Regions from separate parts of the Bacillus sp. URHA0034 genome, predicted to be linked through region 2. Evidence: riboswitches for the same ligand, from Rfam matches in the RefSeq annotation. Region 2 holds a riboswitch; each other region holds the start of a gene.
The links. Region 2 has a riboswitch for S-adenosylmethionine ahead of ACZ9EE_RS03820 (YezD family protein). Riboswitches for the same ligand answer to the same signal wherever they lie in the genome.
Positions count from the first base shown of each region.

Region 1: linked by a shared signal. The riboswitch ahead of ACZ9EE_RS20655 (methionine ABC transporter ATP-binding protein) and the one ahead of ACZ9EE_RS03820 (YezD family protein) in region 2 are both predicted to bind S-adenosylmethionine.
Region 3: linked by a shared signal. The riboswitch ahead of ACZ9EE_RS18110 (methionine ABC transporter ATP-binding protein) and the one ahead of ACZ9EE_RS03820 (YezD family protein) in region 2 are both predicted to bind S-adenosylmethionine.

Region 1 covers NZ_JBWCDK010000002.1:3,881,905-3,892,640, reverse strand. Annotated here, with positions in the region: gene ACZ9EE_RS20695 (DUF72 domain-containing protein) at 1-581, opposite strand, end outside; gene sufB (Fe-S cluster assembly protein SufB) at 911-2,308, opposite strand; gene sufU (Fe-S cluster assembly sulfur transfer protein SufU) at 2,356-2,796, opposite strand; gene ACZ9EE_RS20680 (cysteine desulfurase) at 2,786-4,015, opposite strand; gene sufD (Fe-S cluster assembly protein SufD) at 4,015-5,325, opposite strand; gene sufC (Fe-S cluster assembly ATPase SufC) at 5,347-6,132, opposite strand; gene ACZ9EE_RS20665 (MetQ/NlpA family ABC transporter substrate-binding protein) at 6,512-7,345, opposite strand; gene ACZ9EE_RS20660 (methionine ABC transporter permease) at 7,360-8,028, opposite strand; gene ACZ9EE_RS20655 (methionine ABC transporter ATP-binding protein) at 8,021-9,046, opposite strand; SAM riboswitch class I at 9,181-9,287, opposite strand; gene ACZ9EE_RS20650 (O-acetylhomoserine aminocarboxypropyltransferase/cysteine synthase family protein) at 9,412-10,728, opposite strand.
Region 2 covers NZ_JBWCDK010000002.1:306,258-316,993, forward strand. Annotated here, with positions in the region: gene cysI (assimilatory sulfite reductase (NADPH) hemoprotein subunit) at 1-935, opposite strand, end outside; gene ACZ9EE_RS03785 (assimilatory sulfite reductase (NADPH) flavoprotein subunit) at 964-2,763, opposite strand; gene ACZ9EE_RS03790 (sirohydrochlorin chelatase) at 2,936-3,661, opposite strand; gene cobA (uroporphyrinogen-III C-methyltransferase) at 3,680-4,459, opposite strand; gene cysC (adenylyl-sulfate kinase) at 4,483-5,082, opposite strand; gene sat (sulfate adenylyltransferase) at 5,098-6,249, opposite strand; gene ACZ9EE_RS03810 (inorganic phosphate transporter) at 6,314-7,381, opposite strand; gene ACZ9EE_RS03815 (phosphoadenylyl-sulfate reductase) at 7,537-8,253, opposite strand; gene ACZ9EE_RS03820 (YezD family protein) at 8,329-8,457, opposite strand; SAM riboswitch class I at 8,557-8,658, opposite strand; gene ACZ9EE_RS03825 (hypothetical protein) at 8,842-9,126, shown strand; gene ACZ9EE_RS03830 (AbrB family transcriptional regulator) at 9,389-10,495, shown strand; gene ACZ9EE_RS03835 (helix-turn-helix domain-containing protein) at 10,683-10,736, opposite strand, start outside.
Region 3 covers NZ_JBWCDK010000002.1:3,340,536-3,351,271, reverse strand. Annotated here, with positions in the region: gene ACZ9EE_RS18145 (DUF2187 family protein) at 1-133, shown strand, start outside; gene ACZ9EE_RS18140 (3D domain-containing protein) at 586-1,386, shown strand; gene ACZ9EE_RS18135 (MaoC/PaaZ C-terminal domain-containing protein) at 1,672-2,019, opposite strand; gene ACZ9EE_RS18130 (hypothetical protein) at 2,016-2,411, opposite strand; gene ACZ9EE_RS18125 (acetyl-CoA C-acyltransferase) at 2,408-3,502, opposite strand; gene ACZ9EE_RS18120 (AMP-binding protein) at 3,498-4,967, opposite strand; gene ACZ9EE_RS18115 (biotin transporter BioY) at 5,012-5,590, opposite strand; SAM riboswitch class I at 6,245-6,348, shown strand; gene ACZ9EE_RS18110 (methionine ABC transporter ATP-binding protein) at 6,425-7,456, shown strand; gene ACZ9EE_RS18105 (methionine ABC transporter permease) at 7,446-8,108, shown strand; gene ACZ9EE_RS18100 (MetQ/NlpA family ABC transporter substrate-binding protein) at 8,190-9,026, shown strand; gene solA (N-methyl-L-tryptophan oxidase) at 9,105-10,247, shown strand; gene ACZ9EE_RS18090 (hypothetical protein) at 10,411-10,671, opposite strand.

The sequences.
Region 1 (10,736 bases), 3.6 Mb from region 2:
ACCAGTACTTGTTCGGAAGTCGTGGGCTTCAGGACGGTCGGAATCGACCCTTGGCCAGATTGCGGCTCATCGCATATACTATGAATCCATTTTTCTGTTTTCATAAATTCTAAGGTTCTTTGAAGGTAGGAGGACGCAAACCAGGATTGGTGCCGAAACTCCAGTGCACAGGGGATGTCCCCCATCACTTGTCTGCACCAGCGTAAATAATCTACATTTTCTCTTTTACATTCAAACCAAGGTGGAAATTGGAACAACACCATGGCTAATTTATTTTTTTCCATGTAGGGTTCCAAAGACTCTTTGAAAGCTTGGAACATCATATGTATGTTATCAAACGGAATTTCTCCCCGGGAATGGCCGGTCATCCCTTGATAGGCTTTGACAATAAATTGAAAACCATCAGGGGTATCCTTTACCCACTTTTCGGCATTTCGCTTGGGCTGGATGGCATAAAAAGCGGTGTCCACCTCCACGATGGGAAAGTGTCCAGCATATCTCTTTAGTTTATCTCTTGAGGCTTTTATTTCCGGGTAAAGGCTGTCATGGTCGCCCCAGCCGGTTACACCAATATAAATCAAGTCTGTCACCCCTACTTAATAATAGCATAACCATTTTTTCTACCGCCAAAATAAGAACGGGTTTTTTGTATTTATTCAGATTTGGTTTTTTAAGAAGCTTACGTTTGCCGTTATTCCGCACGTTTTTGGATTTATTCCGTTGGATTACTGCGCATTCCCGCAGAATTCCTGGTTTTTTCCGCCAACATTGGACTTTTTTCCGTCCGTTTTCTATTTAATTCCGTAAACATAGCAACGAACCCTTGTGTATCCACCTCATCGCCGTTATAAAAACTTAATAAAAAAAATACCCGTCTGCCAGCAATAGCAAACGGGTATGTTTTAAAAGATTAACCGATTGAGCCTTCCATCTCGAACTTAATCAGACGGTTCATCTCAACAGCATATTCCATTGGTAATTCCTTTGTAAATGGCTCGATGAAGCCCATAACAATCATTTCAGTCGCTTCTTGCTGAGAAATACCGCGGCTCATCAAGTAGAATAACTGCTCTTCAGACACTTTTGAAACCTTCGCTTCATGCTCTAAAGAAATATTGTCATTTAAAATTTCATTGTATGGAATCGTATCAGATGTTGATTGATTATCCATAATTAAGGTATCACACTCAATATTAGCACGTGCGCCATCAGCCTTACGTCCAAAATGAACCTGTCCGCGATAAGTTACCTTACCACCATGTTTAGAGATTGATTTTGACACGATTGTTGAAGAGGTATTTGGTGCTAAGTGAATCATTTTTGCACCAGCATCCTGGTGCTGGCCTTTACCTGCAATCGCAATCGATAAGGTCATACCACGTGCGCCTTCACCTTTTAAAATAACAGCAGGATATTTCATCGTTAACTTAGAACCAATATTCCCATCGATCCATTCCATTGTTGCGTTTGCTTCACAAACCGCACGCTTGGTAACAAGGTTATACACGTTGTTTGCCCAGTTCTGGATCGTTGTATAACGGCAGTATGCATCCTTTTTGATGATGATTTCAACAACGGCACTGTGCAAAGAGTTAGTCGTATAAACAGGTGCTGTACAACCTTCAACGTAATGAACAGATGAACCTTCATCAACAATGATCAAGGTACGCTCAAATTGTCCCATGTTTTCGGAGTTGATTCGGAAGTATGCTTGTAATGGCGTTTCCACTTTAATACCTTTAGGCACATAGATGAACGAACCGCCGGACCATACAGCCGAGTTTAACGCCGCAAACTTGTTATCAGTCGGCGGGATTACTTTTGCCCAGTGTTCACGGAAGATGTCTTCATTTTCTCTTAAGGCAGAATCTGTATCCTTAAAGACGATTCCTAAATCCGTAAGTTCTTCCTTCATATTATGATAAACAACCTCTGATTCGTACTGTGCAGATACCCCAGCAAGGTATTTTTGCTCTGCTTCAGGGATACCAAGCTTGTCGAAGGTTGCCTTAATTTCTTCTGGTACTTCATCCCAAGACTTCTCGGATTTCTCAGATGGTTTTACATAGTAGGTAATTTCATCAAAGCTTAATGAATTTAAGTCGCCGCCCCACTGTGGCATTGGCATATTATAAAAATGTTCAAGTGACTTTAAACGGAAATCAAGCATCCACTGTGGTTCATTCTTCATTTTTGAAATTTCTTCAACAATCTCACGTGTCAACCCACGTTTTGATCGGAAAATGGAAACGTCTTTATCGGCAAAACCGTATTTATAATCCCCGATTTCAGGCATCTTTTTTGCCATCGTCGTATTCCTCCTTCATAAACGATTAGAGCCTTAGCCCAATCGTTTTACTTTTGTTCCTCTTCCTTTAATCCCTTTTCCATTGCCTTCCATGCTAATGTTGCACATTTAATTCTGGCAGGGAATTTAGAAACACCTTGAAGTGCTTCAATATCACCTAAATCAATGGAATCATCGGGTTCTTTTCCTAACATCATATCAGAAAAAATCCCAGACATTTGCAGTGCCTCTTCTACCTTCTTCCCTTTGATGGCCTGTGTCATCATCGAGGCAGAGGACATCGAAATCGAGCAGCCTTCACCTTCAAACATAGCATCCTTCACGATTCCATCCTCAACCTTAAAGGTTAATTGAATGCGGTCGCCGCAGGTAGGGTTATTCATATTAATCGTATGACTGCCATCCTCTAAAATACCACGATTTCGTGGTTTTTTATAATGGTCCATAATAACTCGACGGTATAAAGCATCTAAATTATTAGAAGACATCGCTGAAATACTCCTTTGTTTTGACAAGCCCTTCAACGAGTTTATCAATATCTTCTTCAGTATTGTATAAATAAAAACTTGCACGTGCAGTCGCAGAAGCGTTAAGCCATCTCATCAGCGGCTGTGCGCAATGATGCCCGGCACGGACGGCAATTCCTTCTGCATCCAAAACGGTTGCTACATCATGCGGGTGAACATCCTTAATATTAAAAGTGATCAGTCCAGCACGCTTAGCTGCATCAAGAGGACCATAAATAGTCATGCCCTCAACCGCAGACATTTTTTCAAGTGCATAGGCCGCAAGCTTATGTTCATGTTCCGCAATATTGTCTAAGCCGACTTCGTTTAAAAAGTCGATTGCAGCCCCAAGACCAACGGCACCGGCAATAATAGGTGTACCGCCTTCAAACTTCCAAGGCAGTTCCTTCCAGGTTGATTCTTGGAGGTGGACAAAATCAATCATTTCGCCGCCAAATTCAATTGGCTCCATCTTTTCAAGCAGGTGTTTCTTTCCATAAAGTACCCCGATACCGGTAGGCCCACACATTTTATGTCCAGAGAAAGCAAGGAAATCACAATCAAGATCTTGGACATCAATTTTCATGTGCGGTGCACTTTGAGCACCATCAACGACCATGATGGCTCCATTTTCGTGAGCAATTTGCGCAATTTCTTTAACAGGATTGATGACGCCAAGCACGTTAGATACCTGCATCACAGATACAATTTTCGTATTAGCTGTAATCGTTGCCCGTACATCTTCAAGAGAAAGCGTGCCATCTTCTTGAAGCGGAATGTATTTTAACTGGGCACCTGTCCGTTTCGCTACTTGCTGCCATGGAATAATGTTACTATGATGCTCCATGTAAGTAATAACGATTTCGTCGCCTTCCTTTAAATTAGCAGCCGCATAACTTGAAGCGACCGTATTAAGAGAAGTCGTTGTGCCTCTTGTAAAAATAACTTCTTGAATCGATTTAGCATTAATGAATTTACGAACCTTTTCCCTAGCCCCTTCGTATGCATCCGTAGCTCTTGTTCCGAGCGTGTGTACACCACGATGGACATTGGAATTAATTTCACGGTAATATTTATCAATCGTTTCAATAACCTGAATCGGCTTCTGGGAAGTAGCTGAGCTATCCAAGTACACCAATGGGTTGCCATTCACTTCTTGATCGAGGATTGGAAACTGGCTGCGGATATCTTGGATGTTCATTAGCGAACTTTCCTTTCAATCACTTCAGTTAATTGTTTCTTGACTCCTTCAATTGGAAGTTGGGTAACAACCGGTGCAAGGAAACCGTGAATAACTAACCGTTCTGCTTCAGTTTTCGGAATTCCCCGGCTCATTAGATAATAAAGTTGAACTGGGTCGACGCGTCCTACGGAGGCTGCATGCCCTGCTACAACATCATCTTCATCAATTAAAAGAATTGGATTGGCATCCCCGCGGGCTTTTTCGCTAAGCATTAACACACGAGAGGTTTGCTCTGCATCCGATTTGGATGCACCATGTTCGATCTTACCGATCCCGTTAAAGATGGAAGTCGCACTGTCCTTCACAACCCCATGATTTAAAATGTTTCCGGTTGTATTTTTTCCAAAGTGAACGACCTTCGTAGTAAAGTTTTGCGTTTGCTCGCCACGGCCGACTACGACTGTTTTCGTGTCTCCATGAGATCCATCACCAAGCAGGTTAGTGGTATTCTCTGAGATTGTATTTCCTTCGTTCATAAGGCCAAGTGCCCATTCAATGGATGAATCTCTGCCAGCGACACCACGGCGGTTTACATAAGTCGTAATCCCTTTTGCCAAATAATCAACAGCCCCGTATTGGACTTTTGCATTAACGTTGGCAATAACCTCGGTTAAAATATTCGCGAGGGTATTTGAGGCTTCCACTGTAGAAATATAGTTTTCTACGTATGTTACCTGACTATTGTCTTCCGCAACTACAATCACGTGGTTAAATAAGTTTGCCTCAGCATGATCTTGTACAAATACTGCCTGGATAGGCTCTTTAATTTCTACATTCTTTGGAATGTATAAGAACACGCCTCCGTTTACAAGTGCTGCATGCAGGGCCGTTAAACGGTGCTCATCCATATTGATGGCTTGAGTCATGTAATACTTTTTCAAAAGATCACCATGTTCTCTTGCCGCAGTCAATAAATCTGTAAAGATAACACCCTTACCTTTCAGCTCTTCTGATAAAGATAAAAAGGCAGGAGTCTGATTACGCTGAATATAAAGACTTTTATTTTCAGCATCTAAATTTACTAATGCTTTAACTTCCTCTGGTAGTGCATCAAGCGATGAATAGGCATCACTTTTGACTGTATGCTGTTGGAATTGTGTGAAATTCCATTTATCTATTTTGGTTTTATCAGGTCTTGGCATCGAAAGCTGTTCGAATTCGTTTAGCGCTTTAAGCCGGAACTCTTCAAACCATGCAGGCTCATTCATTTCTTTCGAGAATGAGCGGACAAATTCCTGATCAACTGGTAATTTGGTTTCTGTTGTCATTGTAATCCTCCTAACACTCTGTTACGCTTCTTGCCCAACTGTTTCGTCTTCAATGCCAAGCTCTTGTTTGATCCAGTCATATCCTTCTGCTTCTAAGCGTTGTGCCAGCTCTGAACCGCCTGATTTAACAATACGGCCTTGCATCATAATATGCACATGGTCAGGAGTGATATAGTTTAACAGACGTTGGTAGTGTGTAATAATTAAGCAGCCAAAATCTTCGCCGCGCATTTGATTTACACCCTTTGAAACCACTTTTAGGGCATCAATATCAAGGCCGGAGTCAATTTCATCAAGGATGGCAATTTTAGGTTCAATCATCATTAATTGAAGAATTTCATTACGCTTTTTCTCACCGCCGGAAAATCCTTCATTTAAATAACGCTGTGCCATATCCAAATCCATTTCAAGGAATTCCATTTGCTTATCCATTTTACGGATAAACTTCATAAGGGAAATTTCGTTTCCTTCGCCAAGACGGCTGTTAATCGCTGAACGTAAGAAATCAGCATTTGTTACACCGTTGATTTCGCTTGGGTATTGCATTGCTAAAAATAGACCTGCACGTGCGCGCTCATCTACTTCCATTTCCAGAACATTTTGTCCGTCCAGAGTGATGGAACCGCTCGTTACTTCATATTTTGGGTGTCCCATAATCGCAGACGATAAGGTTGACTTACCAGTTCCGTTTGGTCCCATGATTGCGTGAATTTCTCCACCCTTTATTTCTAGGTTTACACCTTTTAGAATCTCTTTCCCATCAATTTCTACATGTAAATCTTTGATCGTTAATGTTGATCCAGCCATATTTTATACCTCCGAAAAGAAAGTGTTGTTAGCTTGCAATGCAAGTTTTTTTGTAACTCTATTCTCATTTTATTCTCATTACAATCTTATAACAAATGAAATGTATTAGCAACTCTTAAACAGTAGAAACTGAGCGTCATTTTCATTAAGCAAATGCTAATTGAGAATACACAGGGAATATTTATATGAAAATTCAGATATAAACCCTTATGTAAGAAAGACCCGAATAAAATCATACCTCATTTTTTTAAACATTTCCAACTGTTTTAAACGATAAAGACCTTTCTATTTTACCCAATTGACCTCTTTCATGTATGAGTAAATACAAGGAAAAGCCAGTGAATGACTCACTGACTTACCCGTTTTTACCTATTTATTATTATTCAGAAACCGGTACAACTGCACCTTTGTATTTATCAAGGATAAAGTCTTGGATTTCTTTAGAGTGTAGAACTTCTACAAGCGTTTTGATTGCTGGCTTGTTTTCGTCCTCTTTACGAACGGCAATGACGTTTACATAAGGGGAATTCTTGTCTTCAATTGCAATGGAATCTTTAATTGGGTTTAAGCCGGCATCAATAGCGTAGTTTGAGTTAATTAAAACCGCATCGCCTTCACCGTTTTTATAAATTTGTGGTAAAAGTTTTGCTTCGTAATCTGCATCAAATACTAACTTCTTAGGATTTTCTACAACATCTTTGATTTCTGCTTTTGTCTTATCAATGCCTGATTTTAATTTGATTAGTCCTTGCGCTTCAAGTAATGAAAGCAGACGGCCATGGTCGGCAACAGAGTTGCTCATAATTAAATGAGCGCCAGTAGGAAGGTCGCTAAGTTTTTTGTACTTCTTTGAATAAACACCGATTGGCTCGATATGAATACCGCCTGCATTCACAAATCCATAACCAAACTCTTTATTTTGTGACTCTAGGTATGGGATGTGCTGGAAGTAGTTTGCATCTAATTCTTTTGATTGTAATGCTTTGTTTGGAAGTACATAGTCAGTAAACGTCTTAATCTGTAGATCAATACCTTTTTCTTTTAAAATTGGTTTAGCTTTTTCTAGGATTTCTGCGTGTGGAACGGTCGATGCTCCAACTACTAATTTCGTTGTTTTGCTGTCTGTACCTTCTGACTTATCTGTTGACTTACCGCAAGCAGCTAATGCTAACACTAGTGATAAGGCTAAAATTAATGTAATCCACTTTTTCATGTAGACCTCTCCTTTTATCTTTTATCTAATTTTGAAGTGATAAAATCACCAATAAACTGAATCACAAAAACGATTAATAAAATAATGACGGTGGCAATCAAGGTGACGTCATTTTGATTTCTTTGGAAACCATAGTTATAAGCAAGGTTCCCAAGACCGCCTGCACCAATCGCCCCTGCCATGGCTGTGTACCCCACAAGTGCAATCGCAGTAACCGTGATACCGGAAATTAGGGCTGGCATGGATTCCGGCAATAAAACCTTCCAGATAATCGTTCCAGTAGTAGCCCCCATTGATCTTGCTGCTTCAATGACCCCTTTATCAATTTCTCTGAGGCCGATTTCTACCATTCTTGCGTAAAATGGAGCAGCTCCAATAATAAGAGAAGGCAATGCCGCATCTTCGCCAATCATGGTTCCAACTAAAAATGTTGTAAGCGGAATTAATAAGACAATTAGGATAATAAACGGAATCGAACGAAAAATATTTACGATTGCACTAATAACTGCGTTTATCGGCTTGTTTTCCCAGAGGTTGCCTTTGGAAGTAAGAAATAAAATTAATCCTAATAAGGTCCCTAAAATAAACGTTGCTACCACGGAAATGCCTGCCATATAAAGGGTATTTTTTGTTTCATCCCACATGATTAACCAGTCCACATTTGGCAGATAATGTTTAATCATTTGTAACCACCTCCACTCCGACATGCTGAGAGCGAATGAACTCAACCGCATGGTTGACTTCCTTTTCGTCGCCATCGATATGAATGAACAAGGTTCCATATGATCCGTTTTGCGTTTGGGCAATCTTACCTTGTAAAATATTTACGGTAACCGGATGATTACGGATTAAATTGGTTATGACTGGCTGCTCAGCTGATTCGCCAATAAAGGTTAATTGGACAATCTGGCCGGAAGGATATTGTTCAAGCAAATGATCAACGGCTTCTTTTGTATCTTCATTCTCAGATACTTGCTGAACAAATCGCTTCGTAATTGGCTGCTGTGGTTTTTTAAATACATCCAGTACCGAACCAAGTTCAACTACCCTGCCACTTTCCATTACTGCAACACGGTGACAGATTTTCCGAATCACGTGCATTTCATGGGTAATTAACACAATTGTTAACCCTAGGCGTTTATTAATATCCACCAGTAATTCCAAGATAGAATCCGTGGTTTGCGGATCTAACGCTGAAGTTGCTTCGTCACAAAGTAATACTTTAGGGTTATTTGCAAGCGCCCTGGCAATCCCCACACGTTGCTTTTGACCGCCGCTAAGTTCGGATGGATAAGCATTTTCCCGGCCTTCTAAACCAACCAGTTTGACTAATTCGGCGACCCGTTTTTTCCGCTGCGGTCCTTTGACACCAGCAATTTCTAAGGGAAACGCGATATTTTCACTAACTGTTCTCGACCACAGTAAGTTGAAATGCTGGAATATCATACTGATTTCTTGGCGGGCTTTTCGTAATTGTGAGCCCTTTATTTTTGAAATGACACGGCCCGCAACTGTGACACTTCCCTCTGTTGGAATCTCCAAGCCGTTTAACATGCGGATTAACGTACTTTTTCCGGCCCCGCTATAACCAATCACGCCGAAAATTTCTCCCTCTTTAATCTCAAGGTTTACATCATCGACTGCCTTAAGGTCACCTTTTTTGCTAGGGAAGATCTTCCGAACATTTTGTATTGAAATCATTTGATCACCTACTTTTTTATCGTCTTTATTTGAATATAGAGTTAACTGGATGCTTATAAAGGATTTCTATTATTTCAGAAAAATAAAAATGCCTATCTGCACAGGCAGAAAGGCATCATGAAAAATAAACCTTTCTCCCATCTTCCAAAGCAAACGCTTTGTGTGAATTGGCACCATTTCAATAAATATTGACGGTTGCCGGGCTTCATCGGGCACATCCCTCCACCTCTCTTGATAAGAGCTAACAGCTTCTATATTCAATTTAAAATGTAATTGTTTTAACTAAATTATTTCAACAAAAATTATCGTATCATGTATAAAAATAGGTGTCAACGATTTTTTCGGAATATCTTTAATAGGTAAATTTAGGCTTTAGCCTTTAATGAAGATAAACCTGTCGCTGATTCAATCGCAGCCTCCAGGTCATCGATTAGATCCTCGACATTTTCAATACCGATGGAAAGCCGGATTAAATCCTCTGATACACCGGCAGCCTTAAGTCCTTCAGCGTCCAGCTGCTGATGGGTTGTGCTTGCTGGGTGAATGATTAAACTCTTAGCATCGCCAACATTGGCGACATGGGCCCAGAGTGTTAATGAATTGATTAATTTCGCCCCTGCTTCTTTTCCGCCTTTAATGCCAAAGACGACCATTGAGCCCGCACCCTTTGGCATATATTTTTTTGCTAATTCATTATCAGGATGTGAGCTATGACCAGGATAAGATACCCAATCTACTGCCGGATGAGCTAGTAAATAATCAACAATTTGCTTGGTATTGGCAACATGCTCCTTCATCCGCACATGGAGGGTTTCAAGTCCTAATGTAAACTGAAACGCATTTTGCGGGCTTAGCGCAGGTCCAAGATCGCGTAATAATTGAACACGGGCTTTGATGATGTATGCGACCGCCCCTAAAGCTTCTGCATAGATAAGGCCATGATAGCTGTCATCAGGAGTGGTGAAGCCAGGGAATCTTGGTGAATTCCAATCAAACTTGCCGCCATCGACAATGATTCCTCCCGTTGTGGTTCCGTTCCCTAACAACCACTTGGTTGCTGAATGAACAACAATATCGGCTCCATGCTCGATTGGCCGGCAAAGATATGGTGTGGCAAAAGTATTATCAATAATTAATGGAACCCCTGCTGCATGGGCAATGTCTGCTACTTTTTCAATATCGAGGACACGTAAACTTGGATTACCAATGGTTTCTGCAAAGACTGCTTTTGTTTTTCCCGTGATCGCTTGGCGGAAGTTTTCTGGATTTTCGGCATCAACAAATTTGACATTAATACCGTATTTAGGCAGGGTAACTGCTAATAAATTATAGGTTCCGCCGTAAAGATTGGAAGCAGCCACGATTTCATCGCCAGCTTCGGCGATATTTAAAATCGCGAGTGTAATAGCTGCCATTCCGCTGGCAACGGCGAGTGCACCTACTCCGCCTTCCAGCAGGGCAACGCGGTCTTCGAAAACGGTGGTCGTCGGATTGTGAATTCTTGTGTATATGTAACCTGGTTCTGCGAGGCTAAATAGGTTGGCAGCATGTTCTGTATTTTTAAATTGATAAGCATTGTTTTGATAGATTGGAACAGCACGTGCTCCTGTTACAGGATCGGGTGACAAGCCTCCATGAACACTAAGTGTTTCAAAACGGTACTTCTTTTGATTTTCTGTCATATTTCCTG
Region 2 (10,736 bases):
ACTGTGTACTTAAAGCGGGCATTTTTACGAACGGAACGATTTCCGTAATCGCGCTGGATCGTAATCGTTTTTTCCGCTACTTCATAAAGTTGGTGCGGTTTAACGAAACCGATCACTTTTGCCAGCTGAGGATATGTCGCGGTATCACCGTGTGACATTCCCATTCCGCCGCCAATACCAACGTTAAAGCCGATTAGTTTGCCATCTTCGACAATCGCAATGAAAGCTAAATCTTGTGAAAAGACATCGATATCATTGGACGGCGGAACAGCGATACCAATTTTGAACTTACGAGGCAGGTAGGTTGGACCATACATCGGTTCCACTTCTTCGAACTCAGGAGTTCCGGCTACTTTTTCTTCATCGAGCCACACTTCATAATAAGCTCTTGTTTTTGGAAGAAGATCATCACTTAATTTTTTTGACCATTCATATACTTCAGCATGAATCTCAGATTGATATGGATTCGAAGCACACATTACATTACGGTTAACATCACCGCAGGCTGCGATTGTATCCATTAGGGCTGCATTAATTTCTTGAATGGTACTTTTCATATTCCATTTTAGAATTCCGTGCATTTGCCATGTTTCACGTGTGGTCAGCTTTAGAGTGCCGTTACCATATTTGTCGGCAAGATCATCCATTACAAGCCACTGGCTTGGTGCTGCTACTCCCCCAGGAAGGCGGACCCGAAGCATGAATTGATAAGCTGGTTCAAGTTTTTGCTTGGCACGCTCGTTGCGAAGGTCACGGTCGTCCTGCAAGTAGCTGCCGTGGTGCTTCATTAGACGGTTATCGTCGTCCGGAATACCGGCACTGATGCGGTCCAACATTACTTCTTTCAAAGTACCGCGCAGATAGTTGCTTCTTACTTTTATATCCTCAACATCACTTGGTGGTCCATCTGGTGCTTTTAAAATTTGATTAACCATGTTGAAATTAAACTCCTTCCCCTTAAAATCAATATACATCCCGCTGGTAACGTTTTTGCTGCTGCATATCTGCCAGGTAAGCCTCTGCTTCCTCACGGCTCATGCTGCCCTCTTTTTCAATAATGTCAATCAGTGTCTGGTGAACATCATGTGCCATATGTTTCTCATCACCACAGATGTATACAGCCGCACCTTCTTGCAGCCATTGGAACAATTCCTGACTGTTTTCAAGCATACGGTGCTGTACATATACCTTTTGGTCAGTGTCTCTTGAAAAAGCCACATCCATTTTCGTCAGCGTTCCGTTTGCTAGCCATTTTTGCCATTCTACCTGATAAAGAAAGTCCGTCACATAATGTTGATCACCGAAGAACATCCATGATTTGCCTTCTGCCCCAGTTTCTTCGCGTTCCTGCATAAACGAACGGAATGGTGCTACACCTGTACCAGGTCCAACCATAATGATTGGTGTTTCAGGGTTTTGTGGCAGTTTAAAGTTCTCGTTTTGCTGAACGTATACATTGAGAATATCCCCAGGGTTAATGCGATCAGCTACTAATGTTGAACACACGCCATTACGACTGCGTCCATGTGCATCATAGCGAACAGCACCGATCGTCAAATGAACTTCATCAGGGTTTGCCGCTAAGCTAGAGGCAATCGAATAAAGACGACCTGGTATTTTACGTAAAATCGAGACAAACTCCTGCGCCGATACGTTCCAAGGAGCGTAGTCACGAACTAAATCGATTAAATCGCGACCATGAATATAGGCTTTTACCTCTTCTTCTTTACCTGGTGCAAGAAGCTCCAGTAACTCTGCATTTCCAGTAAGCTCTGCTGCTTTTTGAAGAAGTGGTTTTGTTAGAACCGTGATTTCGTAATAAGATAAGAGCGTATCTCTTAACGTACGAACATCGCCTTGTTTCACTGTTACTTTCTCTTCAGGATTGAAATTCAGTTCCTTGATCAACAAGTCAACTAACTCAAGATCGTTTTCTGGATAAATACCAAGGGCATCTCCCGGTTCAAAAGTAAGGCCAGAACCTTCAAGGGAAATCTCAAGGTGATGGGTTTCTTTATTTGAGCCTCGTCCGTTAAGGTTGATATTTTCGAGAACCTCTGCTTTAAACGGGTTCGTTCTCGAGTAAACCGATTCGATTGCTGGGTTTACTGCCGTTTGAGCTGCTGCTTGAGTCGTGCCTGCGGCCTCACCTAAGCTGGCTAGAACTCCTTCAAGCCATTCTGCAGCTGGTTCGTCAAAATCAACATCGCAGTCAAAGCGTGGGTATAGACGTGTACCGCCTAGTTCTTCTAGACGAGCATCAAAGTCTTTCCCTGTTTGGCAGAAAAATTCGTAAGAGCTGTCTCCAAGCGCTAAAACAGAGAAATGTAAGTCTTCTAGTTTTGGTGCTCTTTTACTGTATAAGAACTCATGGAAGCTAATCGCATTATCAGGCGGATCTCCTTCTCCATGTGTACTCGCAATGATTAAAAGGTTTTGCAGCTTCTTAAGATTGTTTGGTTTAAAATCGCTCATGGCGCTGACGGTTACTTGGTATCCGTTTGCTTCTAGCGATTGCGCTGATTTTTTGGCTAGGCCTTTAGAGTTCCCGGTTTGAGAACCATAAAGAATCGTTACCTCTTTTGAGATTTTTGAATTTTCGCTTGGAAGCTGTGCCAATTGGGCTGATGCGGTTCCCAATTGGGAGCCGGCAAGATAGCCGCTGAGCCAAACCTTTTGTGTTTCGGACAAGGTTGGCAGGAGTCTGTTAAGGAGCTCCACTTGCTCCTCTGTAAACGGGCTGTTCAATACCTGAAGTTGCAACAATACCACCTCACATGGAATTAAAAAATATTATTTTGCAATATTATTGAGAAAATTCTCTTAGAATCTAGCATGCCATTTTTTTATGATTCAGACAACTATTATTCTGTAAAAGTTACCTTTTTTTCAAAATTTCTTAGGAACGTGGACAAAAAATGCTATTTAGTAAACGTTAATCATTAGTTGCCCGTTCCACGACAATATCCTCAATCACCCGATGGCCGGAGAGGATACCGGTATGATGAATTTCACGGCCTAGCTTCGACCATTTCCGAATCTCAGCCGTTACCTCCGCAATCAGGAGCCCTGAGAATAACAAATAAGGAATCACAATCACCTTACCCTGTGCATCATTCAGCACGGCTGCTAACCCCTCTTTTAGACGGGGTTCGGCTGCCGCCAAATAACATACCGAAACACCTGTGATACCTAGACGTTCCTTCACGCCATCCGCAATTAAGCCGAAATCTGCCAGTGTGGCTGGGTCACTGCTCCCTCTTCCGACAATCAACACCCGATCCTCGAGCCCTACTGTCTCGACGGTCTCTCGTACGAGTTCAGCGACTGCATCCAGAATTTGGCCTTGAACACCGAAAGGATCCTTTACATCGATTAAAACATCAGGATACTGCTCACTTATCGCCTCTAGAACGTTTGGGATATCCTGCTTGATATGACCGGCTGCTAGTAGAAATAGGGGTACGACCGTTACTTCTGCTGCCCCTCTCTCCACACAGCGCCTAAAACCTTCTTCAATCGACGGTTCCGTTAACTCTAAAAAACTGATTTCTTGAATCGCCACATCCACCCGCTCGCTCACTCTCGCAATAAAGGCTCTTGCCTCGTCTGCTCCTTTTTTCGAGCGTGTGCCATGACCAATGTATAGTATGGCTTTCATCTTCATCTCCTCCAAACACTACCCATGAACAAGCGGCAGTTTAGGAACAATTTCTTCTTGAAACCAGTTTAACCGATGATGCAGCTTTACAACCTCGCCAATCACAATCATGCTTGGATTCGAGATTGCCGCTTTTTTCACAAGTTCCTCGATGGTTTCAAGCGTTCCTGCCACTGTTTGCTGAGACTCAAGTGTCCCCCAATGCACGAGGGCAATTGGAGTCTGAGGAGATTTGCCGGCCTTAATTAGCTGGTGCACAATGATCGGCAAATGTGATACCCCCATATAAATACAGAGCGTATCCACCCCATTCGCCAGATGGTACCATTGATGTTCGGCGGCCATATTGCCAGCAGCCTGATGCCCCGTAATAAAAGCAAAACTTTTGCTCAAACTGCGGTGGGTAACCGGAATCCCGGCATAAGCAGCAGCGGCAATCCCGGAAGTAATCCCGGGAACCACTTCAAACGGAATATCGTGTTTCACACATTCTTCCGCCTCCTCGCCGCCGCGGCCGAAAACAAAAGGATCACCGCCTTTTAAGCGAACCACCTGATACCCTTTTTTAGCGTACTTGACTAAAAAGTGGTTAATCGTTTCCTGCTTCATCGTATGGTAATTAGGGAGCTTACCGCAGTAAATCAACTGCGCCCCTTCTTTTGCCGAGTTAAGTAGTTCAGGATTAACAAGCCGATCATAAAGGATGACATCGGCTTCCTGCAGGCATCGTAATCCTTTGACCGTCAGTAAATCTGGATCTCCAGGACCCGCACCCACTAAATAAACCTTGCCAGCCATGGCTGTTCATCCTTTCTTATAAACTAGATAATATTCTTTTCTTGCAGGTATTGAAAAATTTGTGCAACGGCTTCTGTAACCGTTAATTTATCAGAGCGAATCGTAATTTCTGGACGCTCCGGTGCTTCATATGGAGAATCAATTCCAGTAAAATCCTTAATTTCACCACGGCGTGCTTTTTCATAAAGCTTCTTTGGATCACGTGCTTCACATTGTTCAAGCGGGCAGTCAATAAATACTTCAATAAACTCGCCTTCTTCAAACAGCGCACGGACCTGGTCGCGGTCGGAACGGAATGGAGAAATAAACGCTGTCGTTACGATTGCCCCACTATCCACAAATAGTTTGGCTACTTCTCCAATTCGGCGGATATTTTCTGTTCGATCGTAATCTGAAAAGCCTAAGTCCTTATTCAAACCATGACGGATATTATCACCATCTAGGACATATTCATTAATGCCTTGGCGGTATAATTCACTCGAAACCGCATTGGCAATCGTTGATTTACCAGAACCCGATAGGCCGGTGAACCAAAGAACACAGCTTCCATGACCATTTTGAGAACGGCGGTCTGCTTTTGTAATAGTGGCAGAGTGCCAAGTGATATTCGTTGCTTTAGACATTGTTGTATTTCCTCCTTAGACCGTTGCGGTTTCTTCTTTCATACCTTCGATTAATACTTCTACAACTTCTTTACGGCTGAAAGTTGCAGGAGGAAGAACTCCGGCACGTAGCATTTCTCTAACCTTTGTTCCAGAAAGGATGACGCGGTCTTCTTTGCTGTGCGGGCAAGTTTTATCAGATGCCATGCCTTCGCACTTTGTGCAATAGAAGCTGTGTTCAAAGAACATTGGTTTAATGCCAAGCTCGCCTTCTTCAAAATTACTGAAGATATGCTGTGCATCGTATGTTCCGTAGTAGTTGCCTACACCAGCGTGGTCACGGCCGACGATGAAGTGTGTGCAGCCAAAGTTTTTACGGGCAATCGCATGGAAAATCGCTTCTCTAGGGCCCGCATAGCGCATAGCTGCAGGGTACACACCAAGCTGTACACGTTCAGCTGGATAGTAATTATCTAGTAATACACGATAGCTTTTTAGACGAACTTCTGCGGAAATATCGTCTGATTTTGTTTCCCCTACAAGCGGGCTAACGAATAGTCCATCAACCGTTTCTAATGCTGCTTTTTGGATATATTCATGAGCACGGTGGATTGGGTTTCTAGTTTGGAAACCAACGATTGTTTTCCAGCCTTTTTCTTCAAACATTGCACGAGTTTCTTTTGGCTCATGCCATACATCAGCAAATACGCCTTTATCTGACTTTTTAACCAGAACAATATCACCTGCTACATAAACAGGTCCTCTTTCATAAAGACGTTTCACGCCTGGGTGAGCGACTTCGTCTGTTTTGTAAACTTCGATGGCTTCTTTATCTAAATCTGGCTCATACCATTCAGATACTGTGATAACCCCATAAACCTCGCCTTGGTGTACTAACTTGATTTCTTCTCCTACTTTAAGTGTTGCAGCAGTTTCATAGGATACAGGCAAAGTTACTGGAATGGACCAAATTGTATTGTCAGCTAAACGCATGTTAGAAACAACATTTTCATAGTCTGCTTTTCCAAGGAACCCTGTAAGCGGGCTAAATAGGCCAACACCAATCAACTCAAGATCACTCAATGCAATCGCATCAATTTCAATCTCTTTTTCGATGTTTGTTAAATCATAAGTTGGGTCAAATGCTTGAATTAGTTTTCCTCCATGAGGTGCTGGTAAAAATGACACTTTTAATCAAGTCCTTTCTTTTTTAGAAAAATAATTTATCAATTAAAATATGAAACTAGCAAATTTAATCTTTCACAATCTCCTGGTGGACCGCCATACTTGGTTTCTGTCTTTTCATTAATGACATGACACCAAAGACGGAAATTAACACACCAGCCATTGCGATGATGGGATAAAAATTATGTTCAATCATCATTTGAATCATTGTATATGATAATACCATGGATAAAACAGGTGAGACAATCCAAACTGTAAGAAGTTGTACAACAATATCTTTCTTCAAAACAGATTTGCCGTTTTTCGCAAAACCAATCCCAATAATCGAGGATGTCGTAATTTGTGTCAGCGGAACGGGAATTCCAAAAACAGATGCGATCGTCACAATCGTTGCGCCTGTTCCAGAGATGACGCAGCCTTCTTCTAAGCGCAGTTTCGTAATTTTCTTCCCGTTGGTTTCAAGGACACGATGACCGAGGAGCAATGCCCCGCCGGCTACAAATAACCCGCCCCAGAAAATCCCGTTATCAGTCGAAATGATTTTCGCTCCGACTAACGGACCAACCGCATTGGCCACATTATTCATTCCCGCCGAGAAGGCTTCAAACAAGCCCATGAAAACGACTAACACGGACAGATAAGGTACTGTCTTCGGTGCTTCCATCCATTTTTTCAGATGTTTATTTTTTAATAGAAACGTAACACTAATCGCAATAATAAAAGCAACAAATGGGGTGAGCAGCCAGAATAACAAAATCCACACTAGTTTACTGACTAACACAGATTGGTAAACAATCCCGGCGCCAATGACGGCTCCTACCGCCACTTCACTAGTCGAAAGCGGAATTCCAAATATGTTAGCTAAAAACAGTGACAATGCTGCTGAAGTTAACACAACTAAGGCGATGGGGATTGTAAACGTACTGCTGGGTACAATCCCGCTGCCTAACGTTTTAACCACTTCTCCGCCGCCAAGCCATGCTCCAAAAAATACGGTGATACTGCAGAGCAGCAAAGCCAGCGGTTTTTTTATTACGCCTGCCCCGTAGGCAATCCCCATGGAAGCGGCTGCCCCGCTTGCGCCTATATTAATAGCAAAAAATAAACCAATCGTCACTGCTATAATTGTGAGCAAATAAATGACCCTCCTTTAATCCCGCATTACGGACGATCCACCCCCACCATACTATTTATGATAGATTTAGAGTCCGAAGCGGTGGGCACTGCCCGTCAATGCCGGATTGGTTCAACATTCACTGTGGTGATCACCACAGTGTTGGAGGCTTTAGCTTAACGGGTATGTAAGCCGCATTCTGTCTTACCGCTGCCCGACCAGCGTCCTGCACGTGAATCGGCGCCATCACCAACCGGCTTTGTACAAGGGAAACAACCGATGCTTGGATAGTTCTGGTCATGCAAGGTGTTGTATGGAAGATCCTTACTTCTGATGTACTCCCAAACCTCATCCCAAGTCCAATGAATTAATGGGCAAATTTTGATATTCTCGAATTTATCATCCTTATTAAGGAACTCTGTGTTGGCTCTTGTTGGTGACTGTTCACGGCGAAGTCCTGAGATCCACGCTTGTTTAGCAGTCAAAGTCTCCCTTAATGGGATTACTTTACGAATGTTACAGCACTGGTTGGCATCTCTTAGCCATAGCGCCGAGCCATATTCTGCAGCTTGTTCATCAAGAGTTACTTTTGGTTGTTTCCGCTCAATTCTTAATGTTGGGAAACGGGCTTCGATTTTGTCGATGACTTCGTAAGTTTCAGGAAAATGCAGCCCGGTGTCTAAGAACACGATATGGGCATCTGGTTTTACCTGATGAATCAGGTCAATCAATACAATCGCTTCGGCTCCGAAGCTGGATGCATAGACAATGTCTTGATCAGCATAAGTGTTGTATGCCCACTTTAAAACGGAAAGTGCCCCTTTCGTTTTATCTTCGAAAGGAAATGTGTCGGAAATTTGTTGCCAATTTTGATAGGTAATTGCAGCGGTCATGCTACATGCCTCCTTTTTTTCATAAAAAAACGTCTTCCAGGGCGGCTGACGTTGAGACAGCCTCCAGCTTACTGGTCAGCAGTTTTTATTTTGTTTAAGACGAACCTTTTCATTTTTTTCTATTTGTACAATCTTACCATCCTGAACTACTAGTGTAATCGAGCCAAATTGTAAAGAAACCAGCATGTTCTCTAAATGCGTGATAAGTTCTTGCCTTTCATTAGCGTTCAGACTTATTCGCCTCCTTTTTACAAAAAGCGCCTTTCCCACTTTAGGAAAGGCGCTCACAAAAGTCCAGTAAACACCTTATCTACCAAAATGAAAACCATTTTGCTGGAATTGGCACCTTGCTTGGCAGGTTGCCGGGCTTCATCGGGCCAGTCCCTAAGCCTCTCTAGATAAGAATAATTGATTGATGTGATTAATCCTACCATACCAATAGGATTTATGTAAATAAAAAAATATAAAATTTAAAAAATTCTTCACTGCTCTCTTTTTTGTGATGAATTTTTGGCAAAAAAATTTCTTTAAACCAATGCCCTTTTCTGATTGTTTGCATTTACTGTAATGTGAAGGAGGAGGATGAATGTGACGGAATTGAGTTTTCATCAAATTGCCCATGAATTGTTAAAAAAGGAAGTCGAAGTAGTTACTCTGCAAGGGAATTTTACCGGCAGGCTTTTAGAGGTAGGCAGAGATGTTATTGTATTGGAATCGAGAGGCAGAGGCCGCGAACGAATTTTGGGTATTAGAATTGAAACGATCGTAGCGATTTTCCGAGTGGAAAATTTTATACCTAGAGGACCATTTGGGTTTGGGCCAGGGGAAGTCGAGGAATCACCAGAACATCATGAAAGCAGCAGCAGTCATTAAGACGAATCAACAAGAGAAAGCAGCCGTATGCTTTCTCTTTTTTTTGCAAAAATCTCCCTATTACCGAAATATTAAACGAAATTTATTTAACTTCAAATACATACGGAAATGCTCTTACCTTGATAATGTCTCTTAGTACCCTTTTACACGTCATCGTGCTAAAATAATGAAATGACAGGAACATCATGATTCCAAATGATGGGGATCTGTTTTCCTCACAGTAAGGACGCGGTTAAATAATAAAAGACAAGAAGGGTTTTTTTTGAATAATACATCAAAGAATTTAGACAATAAAATACTTCGTTTTACAGTTACGCTGGTAACGGCTTTTATTGGGGGGTTAGTATTTTCTTTTCTTCATACTCCGATCCCTTGGCTGCTTGGGCCAATGGCAGCTGTCTTAATCGGCGCAAGATTTGGAAAAATTGCATTTTACTGGCCGGTTGCGATTCGTGATACAGGCTTAATTGTCGTCGGGTATTCGATTGGACTATCATTTACAAAAGACGCACTCTTACAAATTATCGCCAAACTTCCTTCGATGCTGCTGATGACGACTTTGCTTGTCCTCTTTTGTGCTGGGATTGCTTGGATTGTTTCAAAATTAACCGGGGTTGATTATCCAACGGTCTTAACCGGGAGTATACCAGGCGGACTTTCGCAAATGATTATTTTTGCTGAAGAAATGAAAGGAATTGATATTACGACGGTTACTTTCCTGCAAGTAGCTCGTTTGATGATGATTATCTTCGTTGTTCCGTTTCTGATCTTGGGTCCGTTGTTTCATCATACAGGCGGCGGTGCTGGAGCAGATGTTGTGAATCATGCCGTGCACGGATCAGGACCGGTATTTCCTAATTTTATTTTGTTAGCGATTATTTGTGTATTGTGTGCTTTCCTGGCGCGGAAACTTAAATTTCCTACTCCTTATTTATTGGGACCTATCCTTGGCACTGCGATTGCCGGTATTTCCGGGCTGCATGGCCCTGTTTTGCCGCCATCTGTATTGGATATTTCACAATTTATGATTGGCTCTTATATTGGTTTATTGTTGAAACCTGAAAAACTAGAGCATAAAGCGAAGGTCATTAGCCTGGCGTTTTTGAGTGGTCTGTTGATGATTATTGGGTCTGTCGGCTTAGGGCTCTTGCTCATTTATTTTTACCATATCACGCCTTCAACTAGTTTACTAAGCTTGGCACCGGGAGGTATGGATCAAATGGCCATCCTCGCTCATGAAGTCAATGCTGATTTATCGATGGTTACAGGTTATCAATTATTTCGTCTCTTTTTCATTTATTTTGTTGTCCCGCCGATGCTGCGGCTGTTTTTTAAAGTTGGGTCTGGAAAAATAAAGAAACCTGCTTAAGTACCTCAATAAACAATCAATGCGTTCTTTTCAGTAAGTAGTTCGGTTTTAGAGTACAACATGTAAAATAACACTCCAAAACGAACTTCTTTGAGTAAATAACATCATTAAACGCAAAGAAGGGATAGCCTAATGACTATTCCTTCTTTTCTCTATCGACTCCCGTTAAATAAATTTGTTGTCTGTTTTATAGAGTGTCTTCGTCGCTTTTGTACTCCAAAATATCACCTGGCTGACAATC
Region 3 (10,736 bases), 3.0 Mb from region 2:
TAATGGTATTAAAGGTAAGGTGGAGAAAGTTGGAGAGAACTCGGTCATAGTTGAAATATTCGAAAATTGCTCTGGTCGTAACTTTGAAAATAATAGGACAGTTGTTTCTCATAAAAGATATGTAGTCCTATAAGGAAACCTCTCATGAAGCTCTCCCCTAAGTGTAGATGCACACTGGACGGTTCTTGTTCTACAAATGGCACAACCTGATGAAGTACCGCTCCCCTTTTTTTCTTCAAAATCCACATAGAACCAAACCTGTATAAAAAGAAGCATAAGAACCGTCCCCATGCTTCTATTGTATATTCTACTTCCAAAATGATTTTCCTCAAGCGGAACTGAAATATCAATCTATTTGGATCCACTGAAAACCAGTGCATTCTGCAAGATTTCTTGTCTTCTTACCAAAATGTTTGAAAGGTACTTTAGTGAGTATATTTTTGAATATTCACACATTTATGAAATATTATTGCAATATAAACGCCACGAATGTAAACGATTTAACATCTCCCTGTTCTTTGTTTCAGAAATATCTATGTTACTATTATGGAAAATTGGCAGCCAAAGAACACGGAGGGTAAAAGAATGCTTAAAAAAATGATAACAATTATAGCAGTTACTGTACTCTCAGTAACTGTAAGTGCTAACGTACAAGCTTCAACGATTACAGTACAAAAAGGGGATACCCTTTGGGATCTCTCACGTGAAAATAATACATCTTTGAAAAATATCCAAAAGTGGAATCAACTTACTACGGATCTTATACACCCCGGAGATATCCTAACCATATCACCGGATAAACAATATATTGTTAAACAAGGTGACACATTATGGGACATCTCCATGAATAATCATATAACTGTTTCTCAACTTAAAGAGTGGAATGAATTACATACCGATCTCATTCATCCTGGATTAAATCTATTAATCTTTGATAGTTTAAATACTACTAGCGCTGTAACAGCAAAAAATGTTATGCCTGCTGCACAAACATCAAATGAAAGTGCACCTGTGGCATCAGCCGCTTCAACAAGTAATAAAAGTTCAGAGGAAAGTGCACCTGTGGCACCAGTTCCACCAACGAGTAATACAAGTTCAAAGGAAATTACGATGAAAGCAACTGCCTACACGGCTTCGTGTGAGGGATGTTCCGGTACAACCGCTACTGGAATTAACCTTAAAGAGAACCCAAATGAAAAGGTCATCGCAGTTGATCCATCTGTTATACCGCTTGGCAGTAAAGTGTATGTCGAGGGATACGGTGAAGCAGTCGCTGGAGATACCGGTGGAGCTATTAAAGGAAATCGAATTGATATCTTTATTCCTTCTGAACATGATGCAATAAATTTTGGAGTAAAACAAGTAAAGGTAACCATAATAAACTAACATGCCCAGATACAGGCCTAACCTAAATATCGCACTGCAACCCTTACCGTGGGTTGCAGTGTTTTTTGTATGAACTTTATTAAGGAATATTGTACTTTTAAGAACGATCGAATAAAAATAAAAAACCACACCTATTTATGGTACGGTTCACCATAACGCATCAAAATGGGATTCATCTTATTAAGAACAAGGCTATGTAACTTTTATTTTTCCATTACGAAACAAATCGTGCGATGCTATATGTTCGCACGACTTGTCATTTGTTTTTTATGATCATTGAGGATTTCATCTGGTTACGATCAACCATCCTTTTATGACTACTTTTTCCCCGCATTTACCTTCTATTCTGATTTTAGGCTCCATTTGTTTGATAGTCAGAGTTATTTGATCTCCCAAATAAACTGGTGAGGTAAATGTAAATTCATGCTGACACACCCACTCTTGAGGAGTGAGAATTTCGTTCGAAACCATCCTTAACACTTTAGCCGCTGTTAACATTCCATGGACAATTTTATTAGAAAATCCTTGTTGTTTCGCCGCTTCTATATCAAAATGAATGGGATTGTTATCACCTGAAACGACCGCATATTGTTCAACCTCTTCTTCGGTAATTTTAAAGGCAAGTTTTTTCATGTCAAACCTCCCAAAATCAAATCCGATACTCCCTCAAAACAAAGTTGTCCATCATTATGATATAAATAGAGAGTTTGTTTAATAAAAGTAAGATTTTGACGTTGAAATGGATTTGTGACTTCAACTATCGCTCTATAGTTCTCATCCATATACATTCTTTGATGTTGGATACATTTCTGTTTTCGATGAATAATAGGCTGTTGAAGCTCCAAAGGAGTTTCAATCCATTTATAAGCCATCATTGGCATGGTTGGAGGAAGAGGAATCGTTTCGGGACCATCGTCTTTTGCCCCACCAAGACTCTGATAGATAGAAATTTGCTCATCAATTAATTGGACAAATGGTTGTACATCTTCTTGAGTAAAAATAATTTCATACTCCTTCGTTTTCATATTGCCACCTCGAAGAGGACTGCTGAGCCGATTCCTCCACCGCTGCCTATTGCCGCTAGTACATATTTGACATTCTCTCGTCTTTGAACTTCGGAGAAAAGCCTCGTTATCAGGATACTTCCCGAAGCCCCATAAGGATGTCCTAACGTTAAAGCTCCTCCGCGAACATTTATTTTGTCACAAGGAATAGAAAGTTCTTTCATACAGGCGACTATCTTCGAAGAGAAAGCTTCGTTTATTTCAATTAAGTCAATATCCGCAATAGTTAACCGGTTTCTTTTTAATAAGGCTTGAATAGCCGGAATAGGGGCTGCCCCAGGATAATTGGGATGGACACCTGAGATTTCACTATCCAAAAATCGCAGGATAGGCCGGAAACCATTATTTAATGCTATACTTTCTTCCATGACAAGAACAGCTGAAGCTCCGTCATGAATACCGCAACTGTTCGCTGCTGTAACCGTACCGTTCCTTTTAAATATGGGCTTCGCTCTTTTTAATAGTACTTCCAGCTTTCTTTTCCTAAGCAGTTCTTCATCCTGATGGTAATCCCCAATCGGAATAATCTCTTGAGTAAAATACCCTTTTTCATACGCCTCCAAGCTACGCTTGTAACTTAATAGTGCATATTCATCCTGCATTTCTTTTGAAATAGCATATTTTTCTGCCACATATTCTGCGGCAACGCCCATATCGGGGTCGCCAATTTTTTCAGGAGAAAATTTCGCTCTTGATGGAAACGGAGAGGTGCTTGTGCTTTCTACACCACCAGCTATGTAACAACGACCAGCTCCACCTTGAATATAGTAACATGCCATTCGAATCGCTTCTAACCCTGCACTGCATTGACGGTCAATTGTAAGTCCCGTTACAGAGAGAGGTAATCCTGCTTCTAATGCAGCAAACCTGGCTACGTTTCCACCTGGTCCAACAACATTCCCCAAAATGATGTCATCAATCTTTTCTTCTAATCCATTCGCTAAATGCTGGAGAAGAGGAACTGCAAGCTCATGTGGCTGAATATCCCGTAAAATCCCACTCATTTTTCCAATTGGTGTACGTTTTGCATGGACAATTACTGCTCTTTTAATCACTGGTCACCTTGCTTTCCATTTGTTTTATTAGCTCAGCACGAGCAATCTTTCCGCTCGTTGTATATGGTATTTCAGATAGAAAAAACCATTTGCGTGGAATTTTATAAGAAGACAAATACTTCTTACAAAGTCTTTTTAACTCTACTGGGCTGCCCTTTCCTTTTACTGCCGCAGCCACAACCTGACCCCAATACGAATCTGGCAGACCAATTACAGCAACTTCCTCGACATCCGGATGTAAGGAAATCACTTTCTCTATTTCTTCAGGAAAAATATTGATTCCTCCATATAAAATCATATTTTGCTCACGGCCTGTAATATATAAATAGCCCTCTTCGTCAAAATGGCCCATATCATGGACCGTAGCCCATCCCTCTTCATCCTGAATCGATTGAACTGTGCTTCCATCGTGATCCATGTATCCATTTATTATCAGTCCACTTCTTACATAGATCTTTCCAATCTCATTAGGCTTTGCTAAGACCTGATCTTGCAGCCGTATTTGTACCTCTACGCCGTAACAAGGCTTCCCGACGGTTGCTGCCTTTTGCATACCATCTCGATCAGAAAGTACAGAAATGAAACTCAATTCACTGGCCCCATAAAACTCATACATGGTTATATTTGAAAATATATGATAGATTTCTAATTTCGTTCTTTCAGACCACTTTGCACCCGATGAAAGGAGTTTTATAGACTTATTGATTTGAATTCCTTGTTTCAGAAATGCTTCTACCATTGTTGGAACGACATACATCGTTGTAATGGGATAAGATTGTATCCATGAATGCCCTTCAATAGGAGAAAATTTGTCTAATAGATAAACGGTACCCCCTAAATACAAAGTGCTAATAGCTCCATATAGAAAGTGAGAATGTATTAAGGATCCAGGAATTAAAACATGATCATATTCATTTATTTCGAAATCGAAACGGTTACAATCAAAGCTCGCCATCCATGAATCCTGGGAACGAACAAATGCTTTTGGATTTCCGGTTGTGCCAGAAGTGAAGCCAATATAAAAAGGCAAATTTTCTTGAGTATACCTAATTATGTTCACTTCAAACCGGGAGATTTCCCGTAAACTGTCATCCAAACTCATTACATTTGGAATAATATGTTTAATCTGATAGTGAATTTCTCTTGTTGTGACAATGATCGAAGGATTGAAAAGTTTTATTCTCTTTTCTAATTCAGTTGTTTTCCATTTCAAATCATAGGGAACTGCAATCCAACCAGCCTTGGATGCACCTGCAAAGAGTTGCAAGAAAGGGAGTCCATTAGGCAGAAGGATTCCTATTGTTTTGTTTTCTGAATGTAGTGAGTAAAGCCAATTTGCCGTTTGATTGACCAATTCACTCCATTTTTGATAATTGATTTGTTGATGATTAGTATGGATGGCTAATTTGTTGGGGAAAATTTTAGCGGAAGTTTCATATGATTCAGTTATATTGCCCATCATTATCACCTCTATAAAAAAAGACACTTCAAGGTGTCTCTTTAGATTTAAATATTTTTAGTTACATTATTAGAGTAGCTCGCTGCTAGTGATCTTGAAAAAACGGGGTGCTTTCTTAGTCTGTAAACTAAAATCGAAGCTAGTACAGCCTTTAACACATCCCCAGGAAGGTATACTAAACTTACTTTTACAGCATTTAATACCGAAATGTGCATGATCAATGCTTGAACAGGGATACCAATTAAATAGATAAGCAGGATTCCAACTGTCAGATTAATAAATAAAACATGGTGTAGTTTTAAATTTTCTATACGTGATAATAGATATCCAATAACGAATGCTGTAATGGGCCAAGAAATTAAATAACCAACACTCGGTCCAACAAATACACTTAATCCGCCTCGACCTCCCGATAAAAGAGGTACTCCAACAGCAACTAGTAGTAAAAAGACAGTTTGGCTCATTGCTCCTAATCTTGCCCCTAATACTCCACCTGCAAGAAGAACACCTAGTGTTTGCAATGTAATAGGTACGGGTGTAAACGAAAGATTAATAGGCGGAACGATACCTAGAGCACCCATGACCGCAGCAAACACCGCTACAAAGGTAATTTCTTTAAGTTTCATTTTTACATTCTCCTCAAAATAAATATGTAATTAATTTAATTATGATAATATTCAATTTCATGTTAATTGTCAACCAAACATTAACTGCGGTTGACAATTCGCGTTTGTTTTGAAAAATAAATTAAGTTGTGCTCATTTGATCAAAGAATACAAAAAGGGCTTGGCAGGCCAAACCCTTTTGTTCATATAAGCAAATCAGCACCTTCTAAACTATGATGGAATGGTGCTGTATCTGTTTTCAGAAAAGACCTCATTTACTTATGGTACGGTTCATCAAGATTAATTCAAATCCTTTCAGTCTTGTTGAACAAAACTGAGCTGTTGGCTTAAGTACAATCGATCCCAATCTTTTTTCTGTCCATGTTAAAGAGATGAAACCATTACAATCTGATCTTTCAATTCTTCATTCTCAGCTAATTCTATTCTACAGATGATGGTATCTCACGTGGATGGATGGCTTTATTAATTCACCAGGCTTAATCTTAATATTTGTTTTTGTTTACCCGCTTAGAAGCAAGAGAACCGTCCCCTTGCTTCCTTTTCTATTAATAACTTTATTTCTATACTAGAAATAGTTTACAACTTGAAAATAGCAGAAAAATATTGACAATAGTCTTAATATTGCATAATATTATTATTATATTAAAATTAAATAACTTATCCAGAGAGACTGAGGGACAGGCCCGACGACGTCCAGCAACCATCATTTAATGAAAGGTGCTAATTCCTGCAGAATGTTTCATTCTGAAAGATAAGGTCTAGATAAAAATAGCCTCTTTCTGATGAAAGAGGCTATTTTGTATAATTTACAATTCCGGAAAGGAGATTACTATCTTGCTAATACTTGAAGACGTCCATAAAAGCTATGGAAAAGGCAAAGAGAAAAAAGTGGAAGCATTGAAAGGAATAAGTCTTCAGGTTGATAAAGGTGAAATATTTGGCGTAGTCGGTTTTAGTGGTGCTGGAAAAAGTACGCTAATCCGTTGTGTAAATTTATTGGAACGCCCTACTTCAGGGAAAGTCCTTATAAATGGTATAGATCTTTTATCCCAGACTCCCAAGGAATTACGTAGACAAAGAAAAAAGATTGGGATGATATTCCAACAGTATAACCTATTGCATTCAAAAACTATTTTTAACAACGTAGCAATGCCACTTATCTTGGAAGGCAGACCCAAAGGTGAAATCAGGAAAAAGGTGGAACAAGTACTCACTTTCGTTGGCTTAGAGGATAGGATGAATCATTATCCCGATCAGCTGTCGGGAGGTCAAAAGCAACGGGTTGGAATTGCAAGGGCGTTAGTCACAGACCCTGATATTCTATTATGCGATGAAGCAACATCTGCCTTGGACCCTAATACCACCGAGGCTGTATTAGAGTTATTACGAAAAGTTAGGGATGAATTCGGCGTAACCATTTTAATGATTACCCACGAAATGAATGTGATCCGTGACGTATGCGATAAAGTGGCCGTTATTGAAAATGGGATAATCGTTGAACAAGGGCCTGTCATTGACGTCTTCACCGAACCAAAGACTAAGATTGCCAGAAGCTTTGTACGGACTGTTCTAAACGATAACATCCCAAAGTCGATTCAACAACTAATTATGAATAATGGTCATACGAACATCTATCGAATCATCTTTAAAGGCAGTTCAACCAATATACCTTTAATCTCCAACACTGCAAAGAACTTTTCCATTGATTTAAATGTAATTCATGGCATGGTAACGGAGCTTCAAGGTAGTCCATTTGGGAACTTACTGGTTGAATTTAAAGGTGATGAAGAAGAAATTCAGCGTGCTGTGCACTATATAAGGGAACATAATGCTGTTATTAGGGAGGTGTCTGAAGATGCCATTTGATTGGTCTTGGTTTTGGCCTGAGTTCTTTAGTTCAATTAACGAGACTCTTTATATGGTCATAGTTGCTCTCATTATATCCGTTATTATCGGAATACCAATTGGTGTTGTTTTAGTCATTACAAGAGAAAATGGTATTTTACAGAATTCCATTATTTTCAATATTTTGAACGTCATTATCAATATCTTTCGTTCCATTCCATTTATTATCCTGGTTGTAGCAATTATACCGTTCACACGATTGATTATAGGGACATCCATTGGTACTACAGCTGCCATTGTGCCGCTAGTCCTATATACCGCTTTTTATATAGGAAGGTTAGTGGAAAACTCACTCCTCGAAGTCGATAAAGGCACACTTGAATTAGCACAAGCAATGGGTGCTACACCCTGGCAGATCATTTGGAGATTTCTCCTTCCTGAGGCCCTTGGCTCAATCGTATTAGCATTAACGATTGCAACGATTGGATTAATAGGTGCTTCCGCAATGGCAGGAGCAGTTGGCGGCGGGGGTATCGGTGATTTAGCCATCACATATGGGTATAATCAGTTCAAAACAGAGGTCATGGTGATCACTGTTATTACATTAGTCATTATGGTTCAACTTGTTCAATCACTTGGGAACCTTCTATCTAAAAAAATGAGAAGGAAATAGCCAATTTATTCAAATCATCTAAAGAATGTTGATCAAAGGTAGTCCTTTTTATCATAAAAAAAACATGGGGGAATCATATCAATGAAGAAATTTGCCATTATTTTATTTGGATTACTGCTTTTACTATCTGGATGCAGCTCACAATCCAGCAAAAGCAGCGATAGCAAAACAGTTAAGGTAGCAACTACAACAGCGGAAGCACCAACATGGGAACTTGTTAAAAAGCTTGCGAAAGATAAAGGAATTGATGTTCAAATTGTTAAGTTTGATGATTATGTGCAGCCAAACCTTGCGATTGATAGTGGGGAAGTTGACCTTAATGCCTTCCAAACAGTCGTATATTTTGATGACTTTAAAAAACAGCGCAATCTAAAACTATCGGCAGTTGGAACAACCAATATTTGGCCAATGGGAATCTACTCTAAAAAAGTAAAAACTATCAATGACATTAAAAATGGGGACCAAGTCATTATTCCAAAAGACCCTACTAATCTAGGAAGAGCCCTTCTATTAATGCAAAAAGCAGGATTAATTACTTTAAAACAAGGCTTTACCGGTGCTGGCGGATTAGAAAACGTTGAAAAGAATCCGAAAAACTTGGTCATTACACCTGTTGATGCTGCTCAAACACCACGTGGTTTAGATGATGCAGCTGCCTCCATTATCAACAGTGATATGGCTATCAATGCTGGTTTAAACCCTACTACTGGCTCAATTTTTAGAGAAGATGCTAACAATAAAGCGTACGTTAATATCATCGCTGCCAAGACATCACGCAAAGATGACAAATCATTCAAAGAAATCGTAGATATTTATCATTCCAAAGAAGTTACAGACTTTATCAAATCACACTTCAAAGGCGCTGCTGTTCCTGTCATAAAACCAGTCTCTTTCCTTGATGACTACAAACAAAATTAATAAAAGCACTAACTTTTCCACTGGCCTGTTTTCTTCTAAACAGGCCAGTATTATGATAAAGAGTAGGAGAGAAATGAGATGACCAGAGAACCTGTTTTTGATGTAGCAATAATTGGCGCTGGGACTATGGGAATGGCTGCTGGTGCTTTTTTAGCACAACAAAAAGTTAAGACATTATTAATTGATGCCTTCGATCCGCCACATAATCATGGAAGCCATCACGGAGATACCCGCTTGATTCGTCACGCCTATGGTGAAGGCAGACAGTATGTTACCTTGGTGAAACGTGCACAACAATTATGGGGAGATTTGGAGAGGGAAAGCGGCCATAAAGTTTTTGAAAAAACAGGGGTCCTCGGACTTGGCCCAAGCGATTCTCCCTTTCTCCATGAAACGATTGAGGCTGCTAAAAAATATGAATTGCCATTACAGGTACTTAACGCAAATGAGATAAAAGAAAAATGGCCTGGCATTTCTATACCGGATAACTTTATAGGCTGCTTTGAAGCAGAATCAGGATTACTCTATAGTGAAAAGGCCATACAGGCCTATAAGGAACTCGCTACCCGGAATGGGGCACAGCTTGTCACTAATACACCCGTTCAGCAAGTCGACATGAGCAGTACGGATGCAGTGAAAATCGTAACGGCGGACAACGTTTTTTGGGCTAAAAAGGTCATTGTTACAGTAGGCGCCTGGGCAGCCAAGCTGCTTCCGGATTTAAAGCTGCCTATTCAACCAGTCCGTAAAGTGGTGGGCTGGTTCGAAACACCTGAAGGCATATATGACTCCGCCAATTTCCCATCCTTTTATGTAGACGACAATGATAAAATGTTTTACGGATTCCCTAGCTTGAACGGGTCCGGTCTTAAGGTAGGAAGAACAGATGGCGGACAAGAAATCGATCCCGATCAGCACTTACAGAACTTTGGAAAATACGAAACAGATGAAGGCGATCTTCGTCATTTTCTAGAGACCTATATGCCTGAAGCAAATGGGACCTTTAGGGAAGGAAAAACTTGTTTATATACAATGTCGAGTGACCATGATTTCATCATCGATCATCACCCTGAAAATAACAATGTCATCATCGCGTGCGGCTTTTCTGGACATGGCTTCAAATTTGGAAGTGTAATGGGCGAAGTATTAAGCCAGCTAGCAATAAAGGGTCACAGCGAATTTGATCTTTCGATATTCTCTCTCAAGAGGTTTAGTAAGTGACAGAAAATCAATGGCTTTATTTTAGATCGGAAATACGTTACGGTAGACATCAATAAAAACCGAAGAAATCAATTCTTCGGTTTTTATTATTTGGACTAAACTTTATTAAAAAAACGACTTATTTATAGTAAGGCTCACCGTAAAGCAGGTTTATAGATTGGCATTATAAATAGCCAGTAGCGGCAATTGCACCAACAATAAAACCAATTAGCATTCCTAAAACTGTGCCAACAACGGCAAAGACCATTAGGATAGTGCCATGAACTTGACTACGATTTCTATATGTTAGGAAGCCCATAATAAACGTTCCAGCTCCGAAAAGAATTGGAACGATAAATAAGGAAAGTGCGAAGAATATCCATCCTAATACTACAAATGCCGTTCCCTGCTGTTTCTGTTGCTCTGTTTGTGTTTGTTGTTCCATTCAATCACTCCCTATTTACATGTTATTATTTTTTGGTCGCTCCAATGGTCTTTAAAGCCTAAAGT